3 regions of the Kitasatospora sp. NPDC001309 genome follow, and region 1 is predicted to be linked to each of the others. Evidence: riboswitches for the same ligand, from Rfam matches in the RefSeq annotation. Region 1 holds a riboswitch; each other region holds the start of a gene.

What was found. Region 1 has a riboswitch for S-adenosylmethionine ahead of ACFY2K_RS16570 (IclR family transcriptional regulator). Riboswitches for the same ligand answer to the same signal wherever they lie in the genome.
Region 2: it holds a riboswitch for S-adenosylmethionine, as region 1 does, so the genes downstream of both, ACFY2K_RS41630 (aminotransferase class V-fold PLP-dependent enzyme) here and ACFY2K_RS16570 (IclR family transcriptional regulator) in region 1, are expected to answer to the same signal.
Region 3: it holds a riboswitch for S-adenosylmethionine, as region 1 does, so the genes downstream of both, thrC (threonine synthase) here and ACFY2K_RS16570 (IclR family transcriptional regulator) in region 1, are expected to answer to the same signal.

The regions. Positions count from the first base shown of each region.
Region 1 covers NZ_JBIAXC010000014.1:19,914-25,900, reverse strand. The annotation lists gene ACFY2K_RS16585 (hypothetical protein) at 1-62, shown strand, start outside; gene ACFY2K_RS16580 (MarR family winged helix-turn-helix transcriptional regulator) at 165-620, opposite strand; gene ACFY2K_RS16575 (transporter suffix domain-containing protein) at 629-922, opposite strand; SAM riboswitch class I at 1,040-1,182, shown strand; gene ACFY2K_RS16570 (IclR family transcriptional regulator) at 1,382-2,095, shown strand; gene ACFY2K_RS16565 (neuraminidase (sialidase)) at 2,210-3,814, opposite strand; gene ACFY2K_RS16560 (HSP90 family protein) at 4,165-5,967, shown strand; gene ACFY2K_RS16555 (hypothetical protein) at 5,964-5,987, shown strand, end outside.
Region 2 covers NZ_JBIAXC010000077.1:16,334-22,320, forward strand. The annotation lists gene ACFY2K_RS41615 (hypothetical protein) at 1-181, opposite strand, end outside; gene ACFY2K_RS41620 (rhomboid family intramembrane serine protease) at 410-1,192, shown strand; gene ACFY2K_RS41625 (Lrp/AsnC ligand binding domain-containing protein) at 1,234-1,515, shown strand; gene ACFY2K_RS41630 (aminotransferase class V-fold PLP-dependent enzyme) at 1,519-2,883, opposite strand; SAM riboswitch class IV at 2,935-3,052, opposite strand; gene trpD (anthranilate phosphoribosyltransferase) at 3,196-4,272, opposite strand; gene ACFY2K_RS41640 (hypothetical protein) at 4,393-4,818, opposite strand; gene ACFY2K_RS41645 (heme-copper oxidase subunit III) at 5,216-5,836, shown strand.
Region 3 covers NZ_JBIAXC010000028.1:2,635-8,621, reverse strand. The annotation lists gene thrC (threonine synthase) at 1-1,255, opposite strand, end outside; SAM riboswitch class I at 1,273-1,408, opposite strand; gene ACFY2K_RS25810 (glucosyl-3-phosphoglycerate synthase) at 1,558-2,562, shown strand; gene ACFY2K_RS25805 (trehalose-6-phosphate synthase) at 2,601-4,067, shown strand; gene otsB (trehalose-phosphatase) at 4,054-4,893, opposite strand; gene ACFY2K_RS25795 (DUF3263 domain-containing protein) at 5,211-5,477, opposite strand; gene ACFY2K_RS25790 (cupin domain-containing protein) at 5,570-5,914, shown strand; gene ACFY2K_RS25785 (extracellular solute-binding protein) at 5,984-5,987, opposite strand, start outside.

The DNA of each region.
Region 1 (5,987 bases):
CGAGGACGAAGGTCACGAACGAAGAGGCGCGGACGGGCGGCCTCGTGATCGATCTCAAGTGATCGGTCTGCACTGATCGGCCCCAAGTGACCGGCCCCAAGTGACCGGCCCCAAGTGACCGGTCCCGACTGATCGATCCGGAGTAGCGGCCACGGCGGGTGACGTCAGTCCTCGAACACCCGCCTCAACTTCCCGAGTGCGGACTCGATCTCCGCCATGTCCGCGGCCGAGAGCTTCGCGACGTAGGCGTCGTGGAGCTCCCGCTCGTACCGGAGCACGGCCTGCCGGTAGGCCGCGCCGCGGGCCTCCAGGCGGAGGACGTGGACGCGTCCGTCCTGGGGGCTGCGCCGCCGGGAGAGGTAGCCGTCCTCCTCCAGGCGCGCCAGGTGCTGGCTGACGGCGCCCCTGGACACGCCCAGGTGCTCGGCCAGGTCCTTGGGGGTGATGCCCGGGTCGGCCACGATCCGCGCGAGCACGAGGTGCTGTTGGGCGGTGAGCCCGAAGTCGCCGTAGCGGGGCGCGTGCCGTTCCGAGAGGACCCACAGGTCCGCGAAGAGCCGGTCGATCCGGGTGATGCGGGCGTGCAGGTCGGCGCTGTCGGGTCTTTCTCCGGTGTCCATCGGGCCCGTCAGTCCGTGGTCGGCGGCTGCTCGGCGGCGCGGCTGCGCCTCCTGAGCCCCAGGCGGGACCGGACTGCCCGGACGGCCTCCTTGCCGACGCCCGCCATGCCGATGAGGGCGCAGGTCTCGGCGACCACGAGCGTCCCGCCGAAGGCGGCGGCCTTGGTGCCGGACTCCAGCGGGAGGAAGAGGATGACGAGGACGGCCACGTAGGTCAGGGCGCTCAGGATGAGGAGCGCGATGCCGATTCTGAACCTGAGCGGCTTCTTCGGGGGCGCTGAGGTGGCCGGGGTCGCAGTCATGGAAATAGTTTAGAAATCTAAATCATCCGTGGTCAAGGACCCCGGCGGGCTCCGGGTCGAGGGGCGGTCGGGAAAGGGTTTGGCGGGGCGGCCGGGAAATCTTGTATGGTTCTTCGCGAATCATCCAGAGGGGTGGAGGGACCGGCCCTACGAAGCCCCGGCAACTCCCCGTTCGACCCGGCGTCCGAAGTACGCGCCGTGCCGTCCGGGGTCAGTGCCAACTCCGGCCTGTCGCCAACGTGGCGCGGGGAAGATGAGGAGACACGGTGCTCTCAGTGCTGTCCTTCGCCCGGGCGCTTCCCGCCCCGGCCCTTTCGCGTACCCGTTTCGTGCTCGGCGCAGGCGATCTGCTGTTCCCGCAGGCCTGTTTCCGCTGACCACCCCGCTCCCACCCCACCGGAGCGCCCGTGAGCCGTACCCACCCGTCGCTCACGGGATCTGAGACTGGAGTACCCGTCCATGGAGAACACGAGCGGCGTCGGCGTGCTCGACAAGATCACCTCGATCCTCGGCACCCTGGAGGCCGGTCCGGCCACCTTGGCCGGGCTGGTCGACGCCACCGGGCTGGCCCGGCCGACCGCCCACCGGATCGCCGTCGCACTGGAGCACCACCGGCTGCTCGGCCGGGACCTCCAGGGCCGGTTCGTCCTCGGCCCGCGGCTCGCCGAGCTCTCGGCGGCGGCCGGTGAGGACCGCCTGCTGGCCGCGGCGGGCACGGTCCTCACCCACCTGCGCGACGTCACCGGCGAGACCGCCCAGCTGTACCGTCGGCAGGGCGAGGTCCGGATCTGCGTGGCGGCCGCCGAACGCCTCTTCGGCCTGCGGGACACCGTGCCGGTGGGCCTCGCGCTGCCGATGAAGGTCGGGTCCGCCGCCCAGGTCCTGCTGGCCTGGGAGGAGCCCGAGCGGCTCCACCGCGGCCTCCAGGGCGCCCGGTTCACCGCCACCGCGCTGAGCGGGGTGCGGCGCCGGGGGTGGGCCCAGTCGATCGGCGAGCGCGAGCCCGGCGTGGCCTCCGTCTCCGCGCCCGTGCGGGGCCCGGCCGGCCGGGTGGTGGCCGCCGTTTCCGTCTCGGGGCCGATCGAACGGCTCAGCCGGCACCCGGGGGCCCGCCTCTCCCAGGCCGTCATCGAGGCGGCGGGCCACCTCACGGACGCACTGAACAGGCCCTGACCGGGCCGTCGGCTGACGTGGGGTGACCGGTCCGGGGCCCGGACCGGACCCGAGCGCTCGGGTCCGGGCGGCCGCCGGCGCGGAGCTCCTCCGCGCCGGCAGCCGCCGGTCGGGTCAGCGCCGCAGGTGCTGCACGGCGCGCGGGCCGGCGGCGGGCGCCCCGGTGCGCGCCGCCCCGGTGGTCGGTGCGGCCGCACCCGGGCTGCGCAGGGTGTCCGGCCGGAAGCGGCCGCTGTACACGTCGGTGGAGTTCAGCGGGGCGCCGCTGTTGGCGGTCACCAGCACCGGGCGGATCCGGTGGCCGTCGGTGATCAGGGCCTGGTAGTCGCCGAGGAAGTGGCCCCCGGCGTACGGCGCCTGGAGCCAGTCGAAGACCGGCGAGATCTGCCGCTCGACCGGACTGTTCTCGCCGCCGCGCGGGAAGCTGAGCAGCCAGGCGGCGGTGGGCAGCGCGGTGGTGTCGTCCGGGGTGAGGTAGCGCAGGTCGTAGTAGCTGACGGCGACGGTGCCGTCGGCCGTCACGGTGATCGACGGGGTGAACGCCGGCGCTCCCGGGGCCTGGTTGAGCCGGGTCGGGCCGCTCCAGGTCCGGCCGCCGTCGGTGGAGTGCACCAGCTGGATCGCGTCGTACCTGCCGCCGGTGGACTCCGAGCCCTCATAGGCGAGGTACAGCTCGCCGGTCTGCGGGTCGATCGCCACGCTGGGCAGTCCGGCGCCGGCCCGGAGGGACTTGGTGGCGTCGGTGGGCGCGTTCGGGTGGACCTCGGGGACGGAGGTGTCGGCGGCGACCCGGACCGGCGGGCTCCAGGTGCGGCCCTGGTCGGTGGAGCTGACCATGCCGAAGTGCACGTCGCTGACGGTGGTGGCGGTCGCGTCGGTGAAGGTGATCCAGTCGAAGAAGTCGTACAGCGTGTCGGTGCGCGGGTCGACCACGATCTGGTTGCCGATGGTCTGGGTGTTCGGCGTCGTGGCCGTGGTCACGAAGGGCTTCGCCGGGGACCAGGTCCGGCCGTGGTCCCGGGTGACGGACAGGTAGCCCGGCCCGTCGAAGACCGGGGTCGGGCCGGTGGTCTGGTCCACCCGGTCCCAGACCTGGTAGGCCACGCCCGGGTGCACCGGGTCGGCGGTGACGGCGTTCTTGTCGTCGGTGATCGCCGGGTCGTCGTCGCCGATCAGTTCGGTGACGTGCTGCCAGCTGCGCCCGCCGTCGGTGGAGGTGGCGGCGGCCACCGCGCTGCGCGGCGTGGTGGCGTCGAAGACCAGGGCGCTGGCGTACGCGGTGCCGTCGGGGCCGAAGCTCACCCAGCCGTCGGAGGCCCGCTGGTAGGCCAGCCCGCCCGGCGCGCAGTGGGTGAAGGGCAGCGCCGTCTGGGTGAAGTGCACGCCGTCCGTGGTGTAGCTGGAGCTCAGGCCCCGGGCACCGCCGTTGGACCAGCGGTCCTGCTGGTAGACGGTGATGGTGTTCGCCGGGTCGAGCGGGTTGGCGGCGGCGTACGGTTCGTCCTCCGCGCCCGGGTGGTTGGTGCCGTCGCCGTCCGCGCCGAGGTCGCAGGAGGCGTACGGATCGCCGGGTGAGATCACGGCGAGCGGTGCGCCGGGCGAGGTGTCGGGCGGGTTCGTACCGTCCGTGGTCGCGCCGGCCGGGGTGCCGGCGGCGACGGCGGCGAGGAGGAGCGCCGCGGTCGCGGTGGCGAGCGGTGCTCTGGTGCGGAACTGCATGGAGACCCCCATGGTCGTCGGCGGTACGTGCCTGGTGTCCTGGGTGGTGCCGCGCTGTGCTCTGCTCCGGTGCCGAACGGGAGTCGGCGCCCGGTCGGCCGTGCGTGTCGCCCGCCCGGTCGGCCGCGCGAGTCTAACCAGCCGGAGGGGGCGCGCCAACGGTCCGCGTGCGCTCCCTTACCAAGTCCGCACCATCGGCCGCTGTCCCCGCGCTGACCTGCGGTTATCTGAGCGCACCCCGGCCGCTGCCCGGTCGGTCGACCTTCCGGGCGCCCGTCGCGCGGATATTCGGTTTCCCGTGTCGTACCCCCGTTCTAGGGTGCTCCCGAACCGACCTGAGAGAGAGTCCGTTGAGCCGAACCTTTCGCGTCGACCTGCGCGGCATCGTCGACCTCCTGAGCCACCACCTCTACACCAGCCCGCAGGTGTACGTGCGCGAGCTGCTGCAGAACGCGGTGGACGCGATCACGGCCCGGCACCCGGGCGACGCCGCCGCGGCGGCGCGGGAGGCCCGGATCGCGATCGCCTCCAGCGACGCCAACGGCGACGGCTCGCTGACCATCAGCGACAACGGCATCGGCCTCACCGAGGCACAGGTGCACGAGCTGCTGGCGACGATCGGGCGCAGCTCGAAGCGCGACGACCTGGGGTTCGCCCGGCACGAGTTCATGGGGCAGTTCGGCATCGGCCTGCTCTCCTGCTTCATGGTCTCCGAGGCCATCGAGGTCACCACCCGCCGGGCCGGCGAGCCCACCGTGCGCTGGCACGGCTCCTCGGACGGCGGCTACACCGTCGAGCTCGCGCCCGCCGACGAGCAGCGCGCGGAGCCCGGCACCACCGTCACCCTGCGCCCCCGCCCCGGCTGCGAGCACCTGCTCACCCGCCGGGCCGTCACCGAACTGGTCGGCCACTACGGCGCCCGGCTGCCGCACCCGGTCACGGTGGACGGCACCACGGTCACCGGCGGCCCCGCCCCCTGGGACCGCCCCGAAGGCGAGGGCGAACCGGCCCGCCGCGCCCGCCTGGAGGCCTACTGCGAGGAGGTCTTCGGCTTCGCGCCCTTCGACGTGATCGACGTGGCCAGCGCGGAGGCGGGCCTGCGCGGCGTCGCCTTCGTCCTGCCGATGCCGGCCAACCCGGCCGTCCCGGCCGCGCACCGGGTGTACCTCAAGCAGATGCTGCTCGCCGAGGGAGCCGAACGCCTGCTGCCGGAGTGGGCCTTCTTCGTACGGTGCGTCGTCGACACCTCCGAGCTGCGGCCCACCGCCAGCCGGGAGGCGCTCTACGAGGACTCCCTGCTGGAGGCGACCCGCGACGCCCTCGGCGACCGACTGCGCGGCTGGCTGGTGCGGTTGAGCCGCCAGGAGCCCGCGCGACTGCGCTCCTTCCTGCGCGTCCACCACCTGGGCGTCAAGGCGCTGGCGCTGCACGACGACGACATGCTGCGCCTGGTCGCCGATTTCTGGCCGATGGAGACCAACGTCGGCCCGCTCACCCTCGCCGAGTTCACCGACCGCTACGGCCTGCTGCGCTTCACCCCCTTGCTGGACGAGTTCCGGCAACTCGCACCGGTGGCCGCCGCGCAGGGCCTGGCCGTCGTCAACGCCGGCTACGTGTACGACGCCGAGCTGGTCGACCGGCTCGCGACGGTGGACCGGGCCCTGGAGGTCGAGCAGCTGCGCGCCGCCGACCTCACCACCCACCTGCAGCGCCTCGACCCGGCCGACGAACAGGCGATCGCCCCGTTCCTGGCCGTGGCCGACCGGGTGCTCGACCGGCTCGGATGCGACCTGCTGGTCCGCTCCTTCGAGCCCTCCGGACTGCCCTCGCTCTACCTCCTGGACGAGGACACCGCGTTCCAACTGGACGTCCAGGGCGCCCGGGAGCAGGTGGACGAGACCTGGGCGGCGATTCTCGGCAGCTTCCAGGCCGACACCCCGCCCCGGCCCCGGCTAGTGCTCAACCACCGCAACCCGCTGGCCCGCCAGGTCCTCGCGCTGGCCGACCCGGAGCTCCAGGGCATGTGCCTGGAAGGCCTGTACACCCAGGCGCTGCTGCTCGGGCACCATCCGCTGCGCCCGGCCGACACCGCGGCCCTCAACCAGTCCTTCCTCGGCCTGATCGGCCGGGCCGTCGCCGGAGGTGCGCGATGAGCCGTACCGAGAAGGAGCTC
Region 2 (5,987 bases), on a different contig from region 1:
GGCAGCGCACGGACTCCACGGTCTCGCTGTGCACCTCGGTCTCCTCGACCCGGGATTCGCCGGCCAGGTCGAAGTGCAGGAACTCGGTGACCCGCGCGGAGCGGGTCACGTCGAAGCGGGTGAGGTTGCCGCACAGCGTGCAGCGCCAGCGCGTCTCGGCGGTCGGAGCGGGGACGGTCATCGGGGGTCCTCTCGGCTGGTCCCTGGGCGGGCCGGGCGCTCCCCCGGAGCCCCGGCGTCGGCGGCGGGAGGCGGGAATGCCCGCCCCAAGCCTATTGCCTGGGGCAACCACGAGGACCACCGGTCAGCTGAGATGACCGGAGTCCGTCCCGCCCCGCCGGACGGACCAGTAGTCCACCTGCCGTAAACCGCCGTGTCACCTGCCGCGCCCGGAGGGATGCTTGGCCGCATGGCGCTCACGGCCCCCGACCACACCGACGCGCGGGACGGCCGCCCGGCGCTGCCCGCCCCGGCGGTCACCTACGCCCTGATCGCGGTCAACACCCTGGTCTTCCTGCTCGGCCCGGCCGCCGGCCTCAACCCCCTGTACGGCACCGGCCAGGCCCGGATCTGCGCCGAGCAGCGGTACGAGCAGCGCTGGGGCGCCGTCCCCGCCGAACTGCTGACCGGCCACCCGCTGACCGCCGGACAACTGGCCGAGGCCCCCGACCCGGTCCCCGGCTGCCCCGCCGCCCCCACCCCGGGCAAGCACCCGGCGGTGTCCGCCCTCACCGGCCTCTTCCTGCACGCCGGCTGGCTGCACCTGCTGGGCAACCTGCTCTTCCTGCACGTCTTCGGCCCGACCGTCGAACGCCGGGTCGGCCGGGCCAGGTACCTCCTCTTCTACCTGGCCGCCGGCTGCACCGCCTCGTACGGCTTCGCGCTCGCCGAGGCGCACTCGCCCGACTCCACCCGGGTCCTGATCGGCGCCTCGGGCGCGATCTCCGCCGTGCTCGGCGCCTACCTGCGCTTCCACCCGCGGGCCCGGGTGACCACCCTCGTCCCGCTGCTCCTCTTCCTCCCGCTGCGCTTCCCGGCCTGGCTGGTGCTCGGCCTCTGGTTCGCCCTGCAGTGGTGGTCGGTGCACTCGGCCGGGCCCGGAGTGGCCTACCTGGTGCACGTGATCGGCTTCTCGGCGGGCTTCCTGTACGCCTGCACGGTGGTCGGCCACCCCCCGAGACGCCCCGGCTGAGGCCCGATACGCTGGCCGCACCCCATCAAGGAGCCCGAACTGTGATCACCGCCATCGTCCTGATCAAGACCAGTGTCGACCGCATCCCTGAGATCGCCGAGGCCATCGCCGCGATCGAGGGCGTCAGCGAGGTGTACTCGGTGACCGGCGGGTACGACCTGGTGGCGATGGTCCGGGTGCGCCGCCACGACGACCTGGCCGAGGTCATCCCGGGCCGGCTCAACAAGGTCCCGGGCGTGGCCCACACCGAGACCCAGATCGCCTTCCGCACCTACTCCCAGCACGACCTGGAAGCGGCCTTCGCCCTCGGCCTGGACGAGTAGGACTCAGCTCGCGCGACGCGTGTCGGCGACGCAACGGCCGCCCTCGTTGCGGTAGTTCCACGCCGCGCCGTCCGAGACCAGCTCGCGGACCGCGGCCAGGAAGCGCTCGACGTGCTCGTCCGGCGTGCCGGCGCCGAAGCTCACCCGGATCGCGTTCAGGCTGCGCTCACCGGGCAGCGAGGGCTCGGGCGCCCCGCACTCGGAGGGCGCCACGTCCTCGTCCCCGAGCAGGGTGCGCACCAGCGGGTGGGCGCAGAACAGCCCGTCGCGCACGCCGATGCCGTACTCGGCGGACAGCGCGGCCGAGAAGTGCGAGCTGTTCCAGCCCTGGACGACGAAGGACAGCACGCCCACCCGGGCCGAGCCGGCCCCGAACAGGTTCAGCACCCGGACCTCGGGGATCTCCGCCAGCCCCGCCGTCAGCCGCTCGACCAGCTCCCGCTCCCGGGCCTCCAGCGCGTCGAAGCCGGCCTCGGTGAGCGCCCGACAGGCCGAGGCGATCGCGTAGGCGCCGATGACGTTGGGCGAGCCGGCCTCGTGCCGGGCCGGGCCGGTGTGCCACTGCACCGCCACCGAGCCGTCCAGCTCCCGGGCCACCGTCCGGGTCGCCCCGCCGCCGGCCAGGTAGGGCTCGGCCGCGTCCAGCCAGTCGGAGCGCCCGGCCAGCACCCCGGCGCCGAACGGCGCGTACAGCTTGTGGCCGGAGAAGGCGATCCAGTCGACGCCCAGTTCGCGCACCGAGACCCGGTGGTGCGGGGCCAGCTGGGCGGCGTCCAGCACCACCCGGGCGCCGTACCGGTGCGCGGTCCCGGTCAGTTCGGCGACCGGCCACAGCTCGCCGGTCACGTTGGAGGCGCCGGTGACGCACAGCAGCTTCGGGCCCTCCGGCGCCGCGGCCAGCGCCTCCTCCAGCGCGGCCACCGCCTCGGCCCGCGAGCGCGGCGCCCGCAGGTAGCAGACCTCCAGCCCGGCGTGCGCCCACGGCAGCAGCGAGGCGTGGTGCTCGGTCTCGAAGGCGAACACCCGGGTGCCGGCCGGGACGGCGGCGGCCAGCAGGTTGAGCGAGTCGGTGGTGGCGCGGGTGAAGACCACCTGGTCGCCCTCGCGCAGGTCGAGGAACTCGGCGACGGTCCGGCGGCTCTGCTCGAACAGGTCGGTGGACAGCTGGGAGAGGTAGCCGGCGCCGCGGTGCACGCTGCCGTAGTAGGGGGCGTAGGCGGCGACGTCTTCCCACACCCGCTGGAGGGCCGGCGCGCTGGCCGCGTAGTCGAGAGCCGCGTAGCCGACCTTCTCACCGCTGACGAGCGGGACCTCGACGTCGTGGCCGAGGACGGCGAGCGGGGCGGTGGTTCCGAGGGAGAGGGACATGAGGATGCACTCCTTCACGGGTAAGGGACCCCGGGAGTGCTGATCGTCCGGTGTCCGCGCTTGTCGCGCGGACGGCTTGCCCGGCGACCCGGTCCTCACCCAGGGCACCCCGCCACGGACGGAGGGTTGCCGGACAGCGAGCTGGGGCTTCGCGCTGTCACTCATGACCTGGCGAAGACTCTAGGTCGGGTACGTCGGACGGTCAAACAGGCATCCACCATCCGGACAGCCTCCTCGGCGCGCCCCTCCGGCTCGGGGCGGGCAGCCGGAGGGCCCGTGCCGACGCATCGACACGGGCCCTCAACTACCGGCTCAGATCCGGCTGGTGGCCTCGGACCAGCGCCGCAGCAGGTCCTGCGCCCGGCCGGAGTCGATCGCCTCGGCCGCCCGCACCATGCCCGCCGCGAGCTGCTCCGCCAGCGGGGCGTCGCCCAGCTCCAGCGCGACCAGCGCCGCCGCCGTGTTCAGCAGGACGGCGTCCCGCACCGGCCCGCGCTCCCCGGCCAGCAGCCGGCGCGCGACCTCGGCGTTGTACGCGGCGTCGGCCCCGCGCAGCGCCTCGATGCCGACCAGCTCGATGCCGACGTCCCGCGGGTCGAACGTGGTCTCGGTGACCACGCCGTCGCGCACCACCCAGACCCGCGAGGTGGTGGTGATGGTCAGCTCGTCCAGCCCGTCGTCGCCGCGGAACACCAGCGCGGTCGCCCCGCGCCGGGCGAGCACCCCGGCGATCAGCCCGGCCAGCCGGGTGTCGAAGCAGCCGATGGCGTGCGAGGTGACCTTCGCCGGGTTGGTCAGCGGGCCGAGGATGTTGAAGGCGGTGGGCACCCCGAGGTCGCGCCGCGCGGTGGCGGCGTGCCGCATCGAGGGGTGGAACTTCGCCGCGAAGCAGAAGGTGAGCCCGACCTCCTCGGCCACCTGGGCCACCCGCCGGGAGGAGAGGTCGAGTGCCACCCCGAGCTTCTCCAGCACGTCCGAGGAGCCGCTGGACGAGGAGGCCGCCCGGTTGCCGTGCTTGACCACCTTGGCCCCGGCCGCCGCGGCGACGATCGCCGACATGGTCGAGATGTTGACGGTCTTCGCCCGGTCCCCGCCGGTGCCGACGATGTCGACCGCCGGGCCGGGGATGTCCAGCGGCTCGGCGTGGTCGTACATCGCGTCCACCAGGCCGGCGATCTCGTCGACCGTCTCGCCCTTGGCCCGCAGCGCCACCATGAACCCGGCCACCTGGACGGGGGACGCCTCGCCGCTCATGATCCGGTCCATCGCCCACGCGGTGGACGAGCGGTCGAGGTCCTCCCCCTTCAACAGAGCCGCCAGGATGTCCGGCCAGGTGCGGACCACCTGCGCGGGGTCGGTACCACCGTTCGCAGGGTTCACGTTCACCATGGCTGACTCCAGCTGTAGTCGGTTCCCCCGCGCCGGGGGGACGTCCGTACGGATGGAGCCAGCCTATCGAGCGGCGGGGTGCCGACGGCGCCCCCTTCTCCAGGACTGAGACGGCACCGCTCAGCGCGTGGCCGGGGCCCGCTTGGCCAGCCGGGCCCGCAGCAGGGTGGCGACCGCCTCGGCCAGCGCCACCGGCTCGACCGGGTGGGAGATCGCGGCATCGGCCCGGCTCCAGGCGGCGAGCCAGGAGTCCTGCGGCCGGCCGATCAGCACCAGCACCGGCGGGCACCCGTAGATCTCGTCCTTGAGCTGGCGCCCGAGGCCGAGGCCGCCGGCCGGCACCGCCTCGCCGTCCAGCACGCACAGGTCGACGCCGCCCTTCTCCAGCGCCTTGATCACCGCGGGGGTGGTCGCGCATTCGAGGTAGGACAGCTCCGGAAGATCCTCGGCGGGGCGACGGCCGAGCGCCGTCAGCACCTGCTCGCGGGTGTTGCGGTCGTCGCTGTAGACGAGGACGGTGAGCGTCTCGTCGGTCGTGTACGCCATGGACCCTGCTCCCTCAAGTGTGATCCGGACCACGTTCACCTGATCCGGATGCTACTCCCGTTTCCCCCGTCGCCGGTCCCCCTCGCGCACGTTCCCCCTCAAGCCGCCGCGCCCGTGACTCACCCGCTCGGAGGACGGCCCGTCACCCGGACCCGCCCGGTCCACCCGGACGGCGGATGCGGCGCCCCGCCCCCCTACGGCAGGACACTGGGCCGACCGTGCAACGACGCGCCGGGCAACGGGGTCGCGGGCCCCTCCGAGGAACCGTCAGAAAAGGGACACGCCGCTGCTCAGCCCTCGTCCGGACCCTCCGTCGGCCTTCAAGCGGGCATACCGCACGCACCGGACACTCCGAGGGACACCCCCCGACGTGAAGACGGAATAAGGGACCGACATAATGTCCGTCGTGGCGACAGCAACAGCAACAGAAACCGGGCACGCGCACGGATCGGTCAATCGACCGAACATGGTCAGCGTCGGAACGATCGTCTGGCTCAGTTCCGAGCTGATGTTCTTCGCGGCCCTCTTCGCGATGTACTTCACGCTCCGCTCCGTCAAGGGAGCCGAGTTCTGGGCCGAGAAGGCGCACGCCCTCAACGTGACGTTCTCCTCGATCAACACCACGATCCTGGTGCTCTCCTCGCTCACCTGCCAGCTCGGCGTATTCGCCGCCGAGCGCGGTGACGTGAAGAAGCTCCGCGGGTGGTTTGCCCTCACGTTCTTCATGGGCGCGATCTTCATCGGCGGCCAGGTCTACGAGTACACCGAGCTGGTCAAGAACGACGGCCTCTCGCTGTCCTCCGACCCGTACGGCACGGTGTTCTACCTGACCACCGGCTTCCACGGTCTGCACGTGACGGGCGGTCTGATCGCCTTCCTGCTGGTCCTGGGACGGACGTACGCAGCCAAGCGCTTCACGCACGAGCAGGCCACCGCCGCGATCGTCGTGTCCTACTACTGGCACTTCGTCGACGTCGTGTGGATCGGCCTGTTCGCGACCATCTACCTGATCAAGTAACCAGCTGATCAGGTCGCTGGCCACCGGCAGCGGCCCCCGCCCTCACCGGCGACGGGCCGCTTCTGCCGGTGCCGACGCTCCCACCGACCGACCGCGCGCGCAGCCTTGGACAGGCAACCTCGTGCCGGCCAGACCGGCCGCCGGGTGCACC
Region 3 (5,987 bases), on a different contig from region 1:
GGAAGGAGTCCAGCGTCGGGCGGATGACGGCGGTCATGCCCGCCTCGGAGACGGCGTCCAGCGTCTTCAGGCCGTCCCCGGTGTTGATCGCGACGGTCTCCTTGGACGGGTCCAGCTGACCGGTCTCCACGAGCTTCTTCAGCACACCGACGGTCACCCCGCCCGCGGTCTCGGCGAAGATCCCCTCGGTCCGGGCCAGCAGCCGGATCGCCGCCACCACCTCCGCGTCCGTGACGTCCTCCACCGCGCCGCCGGTCCGGCGGGCGATGTCCAGCACGTACGGGCCGTCCGCCGGGTTGCCGATCGCCAGCGACTTGGCGATGGTGTCCGGCTTCACCGGCCTGATCACGTCCCGGCCGGCCTTGAACGCCGCCGACACCGGCGAGCAGCCCTCCGCCTGGGCGCCGAAGATCCGGTACGGCCGGTCCTCCACCAGGCCCAGCTTGATCAGCTCCTGCAGACCCTTGTCGATCTTCGTCAGCTGCGAGCCCGAGGCGATCGGGATGACGATCTGCTCCGGCAGCCGCCAGCCGAGCTGCTCGCAGATCTCGTACGCCAGCGTCTTGGAGCCCTCGCCGTAGTACGGCCGCAGATTGACGTTGACGAAGCCCCAGCCCTCGCCGGCCGGGTCCCCGATCAGCTCCGAGCAGAACCGGTTCACGTCGTCGTAGTTGCCCTCGATGCCGACCAGCTCACCGCCGTACACCCCGGCCATCACGACCTTGCCCTGCTCCAGGTCGTGCGGGATGAACACGCAGGAGCGGAACCCGGCCCGGGCCGCCGCCGCACCCACCGCACCGGCCAGGTTGCCGGTCGACGAGCAGGACAGCGTGGTGTAGCCGAACGCCCGGGCCGCCTCGATCGCGCAGGCCACCACCCGGTCCTTGAACGAGTGCGTCGGGTTGCCCGAGTCGTCCTTGACGTGCAGCTGCGCGGTGAACCCGAGCTCCCGGCCCAGGTTGTCCGCCTTCACCAGCGGGGTCCAGCCGGGGTTCAGGTTGGGCTTCGAGGCGACGTCGGCCGGCACCGGCAGCAGCGGCGCGTACCGCCAGATGGACGCGGGGCCGGACTCGATCCGCCTGCGCAGCTCCTCGGCGCGCTCGCCGCCGAACTCGTAGGCGATCTCCAGCGGCCCGAAGCACTCCACACAGGCGAAGCTGGGGCCGAGCGGGAAGCGGGTTCCGCACTCCCGACAGGACAGGGCGGCGGCGGGGCCGAGGTCGACGGAAACAGGTGCGGCGATGTCGATAGCCATGATGGCGGAGGCCTCTCTCCTCATCTTCCCCGCGGCGCGGTCGCGCCACAGGCCGGAATTGGCACCTGTCCCGCCGGGGCCTGTCAACGACAGCCGAGCGAGAAGGTTGCCGGGACGTCAACGGGCCGTTCCCTCAGTCCCTCTGGATGAGCTTGTGAAATTGTGGTGGTGCGCAGCGGCGACCCCGGCGTGCAAAGGTCCGACCGCTGTACGAAGACTGTATCCGAAGGCGCCAACCCTGAACGGGACCGTCCGCCAAGCGAGATGACCCGTCCCACCCGATCCCGCCGAGGAGAGTCACCGTGCCCGCCGAACCGACCCACGCCCTCCTCCCACAGGCGGCGTCCTGGCTCCGCCGCCGCTCGTGGAGCGCGGCCGAGCGGCCGGTCGACGCCCTCCTCGCCGCCAAACGGCGCACCGGCCGGACGGTCAGCGTCGTCCTCCCCGCCCTCGACGAGGAGGCCACCGTCGGCGACATCGTCCGCACCGTCCGGCGCGAGCTCATGGACCGGATCCCGCTCGTCGACGAACTCGTCGTGGTCGACTCCGGCTCCACCGACGCCACCGCCGCCGTCGCCGCCGAGGCCGGCGCCCGGGTGGAACACCGAGACCGGATCCTCCCCCGGCTGCCCGCCGTCCCCGGCAAGGGCGAGGTGCTCTGGCGCTCCCTGCTGGTCACCCACGGCGACATCGTCTGCTTCATCGACGCCGACCTGCGCGAGTTCGACCCGGCCTTCGTCTCCGGCATCGTCGGCCCGCTCCTCACCGACCCCGACATCCACCTGGTCAAGGCCATGTACGACCGCCCGCTCGAGACCGAAAGCGGCGCGATCGTCCCGGCCGGCGGCGGCCGGGTCACCGAACTCGTCGCCCGCCCCCTGCTCAACCTCCACTGGCCGGAACTCGCCGGCTTCGTCCAGCCCCTCGGCGGCGAGTACGCGGCCCGCCGCTCACTGCTCGAACGGCTGCCCTTCCCCACCGGCTACGGCGTCGAACTCGGCCTCCTGGTCGACGCCCTGGACCAGGTCGGCCTCGACGCGCTGGCCCAGGTCGACGTCGGCGTGCGGCACCACCGCCACCAGGACGGCCAGGCCCTCGGCCGGATGGCCGCCACCATCTACCGCACCGCCCTGGAACGCCTCGACCGCTCCCACCGCCTCAAGGCCTCCGCCGACCTCGTCCACCCCCACCTCACCCAGTTCACCCGCGACCCCCACACCCGCGCCTTCACCGCCCACACCCACCCCGTGACGGCCCTGGAACGCCCCCCGATGCACACCGTCCCGGAATACGCCACCCGCCGCTGACGGGTTTGCCGCCCCGACCCCCCGGCAACATCCCAACCATGGGCGATCTCACGACCGAACGTTCGAGTGCGACCGGAACCGCCCCCGTCCTGGTGGCCTCCAACCGGGGACCGGTGTCCTTCGGCACCGCCGACGACGGCACGCTGACCCTGCGCCGCGGCGGCGGGGGCCTGGTCTCCGGCCTGTCCGCGATCGACGACCCCACCGCCGTCTGGGTCTGCGCCGCGCTGAGCGACGCCGACCGCAGAGCCGCCCGGGAGGCCCCCGCCGGCCGCCTCGACCTCGCCGGGCACGAGGTCGGCGGACAGGCCGTACGGATGCTCGACATCGACCCGGAGACCTTCGCCCGCGCCTACAACGGCGTCGCCAACTCCACCCTCTGGTTCGTCCACCACCTGCTCTACGCGACCCCCACCGCGCCCTCCTTCGACGCCGGCTTCCGCACCGAGTGGGCCGCCTACCGGGCGTACAACGCCGCCTTCGCCGACGCCCTCGCCGCCGAGGCCGCCCCGGGAGCCGCCGTCCTGGTCCAGGACTACCACCTCTCCCTCACCCCGGCGCTGCTCCGCGAAGCCCGCCCCGACCTGCGGATCGGCCACTTCTCCCACACCCCGTGGGCGCCGCCCGAGTACTACCGGCTGCTCCCCGACGACGTCGCCCGGGCCGTCCTGACCGGCATCCTCGGCGCCGACCGGGCCGGCTTCCTCACCGAACGCTGGGCCCGCGCCTTCGCCGCCTGCTGCGAGGACCTGCTCGGCGCCGCCTTCGACCCGGCCGCCCTCACCGTCACCCACGAGGGCCGCACCACCCACCTGGGCGTGCACGCCCTCGGCGCCGACGCCGACTTCCTGCGCGAACGCGCCCACCGCCCCGACGTCGACGAACGCCTCGCCGCCCTCCGGGCCGCCGTCGGCGACCGCCGCACCATCGTCCGGGTCGACCGCACCGAGCTGAGCAAGAACATCGTCCGCGGCCTCCAGGCCTACCGGCACCTGCTCCGCACCCGCCCCGAGTGGCACGACCGGGTGGTCCACATCGCCTTCGCCTACCCGTCCCGGACCGACCTCGCCGAGTACCGCGACTACACCGCCGCCGTCGAACGCCTCGCGGCCGCCATCAACGCCGAGTTCGCCACCCCCGCCTGGCAGCCCCTGATCCTGCACGTCAACGACGACTTCCCGCGCAGCCTCGCCGCCTACCGCCTCGCCGACGTGGCCCTCGTCAACCCGATCCGGGACGGCATGAACCTGGTCGCCAAGGAGGTCCCGGTGGTCTCCGACCACGGCTGCGCCCTCGTCCTGTCCCGCGAGGCCGGCGCCCACGCCGAACTCGGCGACGACGCCCTCACCGTCAACCCGTACGACGTCATCGCCACCGCCGAGGCCCTGCACACCGGCCTCACCATGAGCCCCGGGGAACGCGCCGACCGCACCAAGCGCCTGGCCGCCGCGGCCACCGCGCTCCCCCCGCAGCAGTGGTTCCTCGACCAGCTCAACGCCCTCTGAGGGCCTCCCCCAGCGCCCCCAACAGCTCCACCACCCCGTCGGGCCCGTCGACCACCACGTCCGCCAGGTCGGCGAGCTCCCGCACCGGCGCGTCCCCCACCGCGCCGGCACACACCAACAGCCCGGCCAGCCCCTGCCCCCGCAACTCCTCCACCGCCCGGAACGCCGCCACGTCCCCCAGGTCGTCCCCCGCGTACAGCACCGCCCGCGCCCCGCGCTCGCGCAGGAACCCGGTCAGCGCCGCCCCCTTGTCCACCCCCGGCGGCCGCAACTCCAGCACCAGCCGCCCGGGCTCCACCACCAGCCCGTACTCGGCCGCCAACTCCCCCACCGGCCCGCGCAACGACTCCAGCGCCCGCTCCGGCTCCGCCGTACGCCGCGTGTGCACCGCCACCGAGCGCCCCTTGTCCTCCACCCACGTCCCCTCGGGCGCACCCACCCGCTCCAACACCCCCGGCAACGCGCCCCGCACCCCCGCGACCCCCGGATGCACCTCCGGCGCCGAGAGCTCACCCGCCTCCCACCGCTCGGCCCCGTAGTGCCCCAGCACCACCAGCCCCGGCACCCCGGCGAACCCCCCGTACTCCGCCGCCAACCCCGCCGGCCGCCCGGTCACGACCACGACGGCCCCCACCACCTCCGCCAACCCCCGCAACGCCCCCACCACGCCCGGATGCGCCCGCGCCCGCGAGGGATCCGCCACGATCGGCGCCAACGTCCCGTCGAAGTCCAGGGCGACCACCGCCTCACCGGGCGCCGCCAGCACCGCCCGCAACCCGTCCCGCCCGGCCTCGGTCGCCGGCACCACCATCTCGTCAAGACCCATACCGACACCCATACCCCGCCCCCAAGGACGCACCCACCCACCAACACCCGCGCCCCCACCAACACCCACCCCCCACCCACCTCCCCACCCGACCGAGGCGAGAGGGACGCGCTGCGGGAGGGGGCGGTGGAGGGGGTGGGTGCGGAGAGGGGCGTAACGGGTGATTTTCCGACCGCCAACGGTCTCACCCCCCCCTCGATGAGGGTCGGCGGTCGGAAAATCACCCAGCCCCCGGAGCGCCCACCCCCGGAACCGCCCCCGGACCAACCCACCCTCCCGAGAGCCCCCCACCCACCAACAGCCCCGCGCAGCGGCCGTCACCGCGCCCCCCGCCGCCCCTCCCGCACCCGCCGCAACCGATTCACCAGCACCGGCGCGAACGCCAACGCCTCCTCCCGGTCCAACAACCCGTTCAGCACCTGGTAGTACCGCGTGGAGGAGAGCCCCAGCTCCTCCCGGATCGCCCGCTCCTTGGCCCCCGCCGTCCGCCACTGCCGCCCCTCCAGCGCCAGCACCGCCCGGTCCCGCTCACTCAGCCCACTCGGCTCGCCCACCACGCACCACCTCCGCACATCCCCCCGCATCCCCCACGGACCTACGAAGTGTCATTCTCGGACGCGCCCCCGACACACTCTGCCCCCCACCCCGGTGCCCCCGCCCGGCTAGCGTCACCCCCATGACCAGCTTCGCCGTCCACATCCCCACCGCCGACCTCGACCCCGAGCCCCTCGACCCGTCCCAGATCGTCTCCGGCACCCCCGAGGTCACCGGAAAGGTCCTCGCCGAGTCCCCCGACGGCCGCCAGCTGCGCGGCATCTGGCAGATCACCCCGGGCGTGGTCACCGACGTCGAGGCCGACGAGATGTTCGTGGTGCTGAGCGGCCGGGCCACCATCGAGATCGAGGGCGGCCCGACCCTGTCCGTCGGCCCCGGCGACTGCGCCGTCCTGCGCGAGGGCGACCGCACCACCTGGACGGTCCACGAGACCCTCCGCAAGGCCTACGCGATCACGCTCCCCTGACCCCGCCCCGGCACCGGCCCTCGCGGTGAGCCCCCCGCCCCCCGCCCCCCGCCCCCCCGGCAGGGGGCCTCAC